DNA from 2 places in the Rhizobium viscosum genome. Region 1 is predicted to be linked to the other one. Evidence: riboswitches for the same ligand, from Rfam matches in the RefSeq annotation. Region 1 holds a riboswitch; the other holds the start of a gene.
The links. A riboswitch is a leader RNA that binds a small molecule or an ion and turns the genes downstream of it on or off. The one in region 1 is predicted to bind S-adenosylmethionine.

Region 1 (3,622 bases):
ACACCGAGCTTGAAGCCAGCATAGAACTGTACGCCCGGCTCGGTCGTGCGCACTTCCAGCGAGACGCCAGAGTGCAGGCTACGGGCAAGCACGACTGAGCGCTTGGCTGTGCGCTCGCGCGAGAAGCAGAAATTATGGTCATAGAGCGCCTGGTCCTGACCATCGAAACGCTTCATCGGCGCCATCACCCGGAAGTCGAACGCGGTGCCCTCGACGGAGCGGATCTCGCCGGTCGGTATCTGCTTCTCGTTGGTCGGCAGGTAGTGGTCGGCGGCGATCATGATGTCATGCGCCAGTGCATCCTCCCGGCCGTCGAGATTGAAATAGGAGTGCTGGCAGACATTGGCGATTGTCGGCTGATCCGTCACCGTCTCGTAGTTGACGGAAAGTTCGCCATTGCCATGCACGCGATAGGTCGCCTGGATCGTGCAGTTGCCCGGATAACCGGCGCGGCCATCGGGATCGACGATCTTCAGCACGACGCGGTCGGACTCGTGCTCGACGATCGTCCAGACGAGTGTACCGATATTGTTGCTGCCGCCGTGAAGATGCGTGACGCCCTTCTCGTTCAGTTCGAGCTGGAAGTCCTTGCCGTCGAGTGTGAACTTGCCGTCGCCAATGCGGTTGGCACAGCGTCCTGGCGTCGCGCCGAAGAAGGGCGAATGAGCAAGGTAACTTGCGAAATCCTCGAAGCCGAGCACGAGCGGTGCATCATGACCCTCTAGCCGCGCGTCCTGGATGACTGCACCCCAGCTCAATACCTTGACCGTCAGTCCACCCCCGCGGATGACGACGCGATGGACGGCCTCTCCATCCTTCGTCTGTCCGAAAACTTCCCGTTCCAATTTGTCCGCCATGATCGACGCTCACTCCATCCCTAGAATTCAGGAACCGGAACCTGCCCCCATTCGCCGCAAACCGCAACCGGGCAGGGCCGGAAAACAAAACGCCGCCGCAGAAATGCGACGGCGTCATTTCTAAACCGGACCGGTGACGTTCAGATGTCCGAGCCGATCTCTTCGATATCGTAAGACGTCGTCTGGTAGATCTCGTTGATCCAGTTGCCGAAAAGCAGATGCGCATGGCTGCGCCAGCGGTTCTGCGGCGCGAGCGCCGGATCGTTATGCGGGAAGTAGTTGTGCGGCATCTTGATCGGCACGCCAGCATTCACGTCGCGGAAATATTCGTCCGAGAGAGATGTGGAATCATATTCCACATGATTGAAGATATAGAGCCGCCGACCCTTCGGCTCATGGACGAGACAGACGCCCATCTCACTCGATTCCATCAGGATCTCGAGGCCGTCGACTTTCTCGATGTCGGCCCGGCGCACCTCGGTCCAGCGCGACACCGGAACCTCGAAATTGTCGGAGAAACCGTTGAGATAAACCGAAGACGGCTTGAGATTGCGGTGGCGGTAAACGCCGAAGGCCTTTTCCTTCAGCTCATACTTCGGCACGCCGTGGAAATGATAGATCCCCGCCATCGCACCCCAGCAGACATTCATGGTCGAATGAACATTCGTCCGGGTCCAGTCGAAAATCTGCTGCATTTCCTTCCAATAGGTAACGTCCTCGTAGGGCAGCGTCTCGATTGGCGCGCCCGTGATGATGAAGCCGTCAAACTTGCGGTGCTTCACTTCCTCCCAGGTCTGGTAGAAGGCGAGCAGATGTTCTTCAGACGTATTCTTGGCCTTGTGGTTGCCGACACGGACCAGCGAGAATTCCACCTGCAGCGGCGAAGCGCCTACCAAGCGTGCCATCTGCACCTCGGTTTTGATCTTGTTCGGCATGAGGTTGAGCAGCCCGATCTGCAGCGGGCGGATATCCTGGCGGATCGCCACCGTTTCGGTCATCACCCGCACACCCTCGTTCACAAGGGTTTCGAAGGCGGGCAGCGTATCGGGGATCTTGATGGGCATTGCGGTCAACTCGATCAAAATAAAAAACCGGCGGCGAAAGAATCGCTACCGGTCCGCACGCGGCCCTTTAGCGACTTATTTAACGTGGCTGCAAGCCGGCCGGCCAAATCACCACGAGGCATCTTAATTAGCGCCAGTCGCGCTGCGAATCAACTGTCAATAGAGGCAGCGGCACAAGCCATCACGCTTTCTTTATGTGTGGTGGAATCTGTTGATGGACCAGTAACGCCCCCATGTTATTAATGGTGTGATGGGCGATTTTGGAAAAAATAATGAAAACTGACGTCAAAGGGGGGAAGGGCATCCAGAGTCAGGACCGGGTGGGATATGATCTCAGCCTGACATATCGACTTGGAGTGATGTTCTCCGCATTCTGGAATTCGCAGGTTCGCAGCAAGGTCGTGGGGCTTGCGATCCTGCTTGTCGTCATCATCCTGGCGACCGCCTACGGACAGGTGATCCTCAACGAATGGAATGCTCCCTTCTACGATTCCCTCGAGCGTCGTGATCTTGGCGAGTTCTTCCGCCAGCTCGAAGTCTTCGCGATGATCGCCGGCGCGCTGCTGCTGCTCAACGTGCTGCAAGCATGGCTGAACCAGATGACGGCCCTTTACATGCGCGAAGGCCTCTCGCGCGATCTCGTCGATCAATGGTTCAAGCGCAAGCGTGCCCTCAAGCTCTCCACCATCGGCATCCTCGGCGTCAATCCGGATCAGCGCTTGCATGAAGATTCTCGCAACCTCGCCGAAAGCACCACCAATCTTGCTCTCGGTCTCTTGCAGTCAACCATCCTTCTCGTCAGCTTCATCGGCGTTTTGTGGGAGCTTTCAAGCGGCTTCATCTTTCGTATCAGTGGCTATAACTTCACCATTCCCGGCTACATGGTCTGGGCGGCGATCTTCTATGCCGCATCGGCCTCGCTATTGAGCCAGGTCGTTGGCCGCAAGCTCGTCAAGCTCAATGCAGACCGCTTCTCCCAGGAAGCAGAGCTGCGCTTCGCCCTGATGCACGCCAACGAAAACATGCCGGCAATAACAGTGGCGCACGGCGAAGAGAACGAGCGCAAACGCATCAATGAAAATATCAGCAATGTCCTTGCTGTCATCAAACGGCTCGCCATGGCGAATACCAACCTGACCTGGGTCTCGGCGGGTTATGGCTGGCTGGTCATCGTCATCCCGATCATCGTTGCAGCGCCAGCCTACTTCTCCGGCGGCCTCACCTTCGGCCAGCTCATGATGTCGGTCGGTGCTTTCAATCAGGTCAACACGGCGCTGCGCTGGTATGTCGCCAACTTTGGCCCGATTGCCGAATGGCGCGCCACGCTGATGCGCGTGACCGATTTCCGCCAGGCGCTTCAGGAGATGGATGATGGCTTCAAGTTCGAGGATGGCATTGTCTACGAGGAAACGGCGCCCGACACGCTGACGCTGAAGGATGTGGTGATTGTTGCCAAGCTCGGTGAGGATATTGACGACTGCGGTGGCTTCCGCCTGCGCGAGACAGACGTGACGATCAAGGCCGGAGAAAAGGTCATGATAAACGGCGATCACAGCGTGAACCGCCGCCTGCTCTTCCGGGCCATGGCCGGCCTATGGCCCTCGGGCCACGGCACGATGGGTCTGCCGCCGATCGACGACATGCTGTTCATCCCGCAGGTCGCCTATGTGCCGGGTGGGACGCTGCGCGAGGCGATCGCAT
Region 2 (3,622 bases), 710 kb from region 1:
GATAGTGGCCGAACATCAGGCCGGACGGCGTATCCAGCGGGCAACCCGAGGAATATTCATAGGTGTCGCCCGGCTGCAGCCGTGGCTGCTCGCCGACGACGCCGGGGCCGCTGACCTCGTCGATCTGCCCGTTCTGGTCGGTAATGTTCCAGTAGCGGTTGACGAGACGCACGGCGATGTCGGAATTATTGCTGATCACCACGCGATAACCCCAGACGTAACGATCGTCCTCCGGATCGGATTGCTCCTCCAGATAAAACGGCTCGACGACGACTTCGATATCTCGTGTGAGGGCGCGATACATGCCTTACACCTTAGTCAGGATATGTTACCCGTATCTTATACGAGGCCTCTCCCGTCAAGAAACGGTACAGTGATCGCGGCCTCACCACCCCCGGTTGGACCGCCTTTCGTTCATTAAGCCTAACTCTCAGTGTTAATTTCAAGGCAAATGCTGCGGTCGCGGCATGATCCTTGGCGCTCTACTCTTTGAAACCCTTCCACGGCCCGAAAATCGATGCCGATTTTCGGGCCGATGGAGAAGAAGATCAGGCCGAGACCTTGGCCAGAGCGCGGGCGAAATCCTCGACCAGATCGTCGGTGTCTTCGATGCCGGCCGAGAGGCGTACCGTGCCCGGCGAAATGCCGAGTTCGGCGCGGGCTTCGTCCGTCAGGTTCTTGTGCGTGGTCGTGGCCGGATGGGTGATCAGGCTCTTGGAGTCGCCGAGATTGTTGGAGATCTTGACGATATCAAGCGCGTTCTGCAGCGCGAAGGCCGCCTCCTTGCCACCCTTCAGCTCGAAGCAGACGAGTGTCGAGCCGCCCGACATCTGCTTGGCGATGATATCGGCCTGCGGATGGTCCTTGCGGCCGGGATAGATGACCTTGGCGACCTTGTTCTGCTCGGCCAGGAAGTCGGCGATCTTCGCGGCATTCTGTGTCTGCTGCTTGACGCGCAGCGGCAGCGTCTCGATGCCCTTCAGCAGCGTCCAGGCATTGAAGGGCGACATCGCCGGGCCTGTATGGCGGAAATAGTCGTGCAGGTTCTCGTCGATCCATTCCTTGTCGGAGAGAACGACGCCGCCGAGGCAGCGGCCCTGGCCGTCAATGTGCTTGGTTGCGGAATAGACGACGATATGGGCGCCGAGTTCTAAGGGCTTCTGGAAGAGCGGCGTCGCAAAGACGTTGTCGACGACGACCTTTGCGCCGATCTGGTTAGCAAGCTTGGCGACACCGGCGATATCGATCACTTCCAGCGTCGGGTTGGTCGGGCTTTCCAGGAAGAACACCTTGGTCTTCGGTGTAACAGCCTTTTCCCAGTTTTCGAGGTCGCGACCGTCGATCAGCGTGCAGTCGATGCCGTATTTCGGCGCCAGCGTCTCGACCACCCAGCGGCAGGAGCCGAAGAGCGCGCGCGCCGCGACGATATGATCGCCCGCCTTCAGCTGGCAGAGGATGGCGGCTGTGACGGCGGCCATGCCGGATGCCGTGGCGCGGGCATCTTCAGCGCCTTCCAGCATGCACATGCGCTTTTCGAACATGTCATTGGTCGGGCTGCCATAGCGCGCATAGATGAAACCTTCGGTCTCGCCCTTGAAGCGCGCTTCGGCGGCTTCAGACGTCTCGTAGACGAAGCCCTGCGTGAGATAGATTGCCTCTGAAGTCTCGCCATACTGCGAGCGCAGCGTTCCGCCGTGGACGAGTTGGGTTGCCGGGCGCCAGGTCTTGCTCATGCCATCACCACTTTCAAACAACAAAAAAACCGGCCGCAAAAGCAGACCGGTTTCACACCCGGTCTTTTTAGCCACTTATTTAACGTGGCTGCAAGCCGACCGGCCAAATCACCACGGGATAAATTTGCAATACTGCCGTTCTGCGCTTGCGTCAATTCCCCGACTTTGGTTTTGTCAGGACCGGATTATGGATGGAGCATGATGGCTCGCGAAACTGGAATTTTGGCTGACCGCGCAATTGCCGCGCTGTTTGAAACGGGGCGTCTTCAAAGCGAGCGCGAGCTTGATCGTGACCAGGTCCAGCCCGCCAGCCTGGATCTGCGGCTGGGCGCCAAGGCTTTTCGCGTGCGCGCCAGCTTCATGCCCGGTCCTTCCCATCTCGTCTCGGACAAGCTTGACCGCCTGAGCCTTCATGTCATCGACCTCAGCGAAGGCGCGGTGCTGGAAACCGGCTGCGTCTATATCGTACCGCTGATGGAGCATCTCGATCTGCCGGCCAACATGTCGGCTTCGGCCAATCCGAAGAGCTCGACCGGCCGTCTCGATATCTTCACCCGCGTCATCACCGATTACGCGCAGGAATTCGACAAGATCCCGGCAGGCTATTCCGGCCCGCTCTATCTCGAAATCAGCCCGCGCACTTTCCCCATCGTCGTGCGCCGCGGCTCGCGACTGTCACAGATCCGCTTCCGCGTTGGCCATTCGGTTCTGAGCGAGCCGGATCTTCTGAAGCTGCACGAGACGGAAACGCTCGTCGCCGCCAAGCAGCCGAACGTCTCCGGCGGCGGCATCGCGCTGTCGATCGATCTGACGGGCGACAAGGACGGCCTGATCGGCTATCGCGGCAAGCACCACACCGCCGTCGTCGACGTCGACAAGAAGGCACAGCACGATATCTACGATTTCTGGGAGCCGCTCTACAGCCGCGGCCGCAACGAACTGATCCTCGATCCGGATGAGTTCTATATCCTCGTCTCGCGCGAGGCCGTACATGTCCCGCCTGACTATGCGGCGGAAATGACGCCCTTCGACCCGCTCGTCGGCGAATTCCGTGTCCACTATGCCGGCTTCTTCGATCCCGGCTTCGGCCACGCCCCCGCCGGCGGGCGCGGCAGCCGCGCAGTGCTGGAAGTGCGCAGCCACGAAGTGCCCTTCATCCTCGAAGACGGCCAGATCGTCGGCCGCCTGATCTACGAACACATGCAGGAACAGCCTTCGAGCCTTTATGGCTCAGGTCTCGGCTCCAACTATCAGGCCCAGGGTCTCAAGCTCTCGAAGCATTTCCGCATCTGATCTGCGGTGATGCCGCGACTTGACAGCGGCGGCCATCTGTTGGAAGTCTCAAACGGTTGGCGGGTGTAGCTCAATGGTAGAGCAGCAGCTTCCCAAGCTGAATACGAGGGTTCGATTCCCTTCACCCGCTCCAACTGCTCCTCTCAATCACGTCCGAAAATGTTGATCGGCCGATATTGGCGGTGTGCGATCGCCAGCGTCCGATCCGGGCGGATGATATAGGTCTCCTCGACCTGCCGGCCGTACTGGTCGATGAAATTGTGCGGGAAGGTCGATCCAATAGGGGATTTCGTGAGTTTGGTGCGCGGCTGGCCGTTGTAGGTGATGCTGCCCGGAATAGGCTCGATGCCCGGGCCGTTATACTCGACAGTGGTGCAGCCGGCGAGCGCCAGCGCGCTGATCAGGCCAAGTGCGATCAGTTTCATGTTGGATGCCTTTCTTTCCGCAGCACGGTGCCATTCTACCGCAAATCGACGAAAGCTCACGACACAAACGGCGCCGGTGTCTTCAACCCTTCGAGAAGAGCTTTGCGACCAAGTTTACTGCTTGGTGAAAGTGAATCGGCCGACCATGTTGCCGCTCGTGGCGCGATCTGC

Region 2: another riboswitch for S-adenosylmethionine. It lies ahead of H4W29_RS06785 (O-succinylhomoserine sulfhydrylase); the one in region 1 lies ahead of metA (homoserine O-acetyltransferase MetA).

What each region holds. Positions count from the first base shown of each region.
Region 1 is NZ_JADBEC010000001.1:2,051,638-2,055,259, reverse strand. It holds gene H4W29_RS10190 (aldose epimerase family protein) at 1-857, opposite strand, end outside; gene metA (homoserine O-acetyltransferase MetA) at 998-1,921, opposite strand; SAM riboswitch at 1,969-2,046, opposite strand; gene H4W29_RS10180 (ABC transporter ATP-binding protein/permease) at 2,194-3,622, shown strand, end outside.
Region 2 is NZ_JADBEC010000001.1:1,346,298-1,349,919, reverse strand. It holds gene apaG (Co2+/Mg2+ efflux facilitator ApaG/CorD) at 1-304, opposite strand, end outside; gene H4W29_RS06785 (O-succinylhomoserine sulfhydrylase) at 549-1,733, opposite strand; SAM riboswitch at 1,780-1,858, opposite strand; gene H4W29_RS06780 (2'-deoxycytidine 5'-triphosphate deaminase) at 1,932-3,026, shown strand; tRNA gene H4W29_RS06775 (tRNA-Gly) at 3,086-3,159, shown strand; gene H4W29_RS06770 (hypothetical protein) at 3,170-3,451, opposite strand.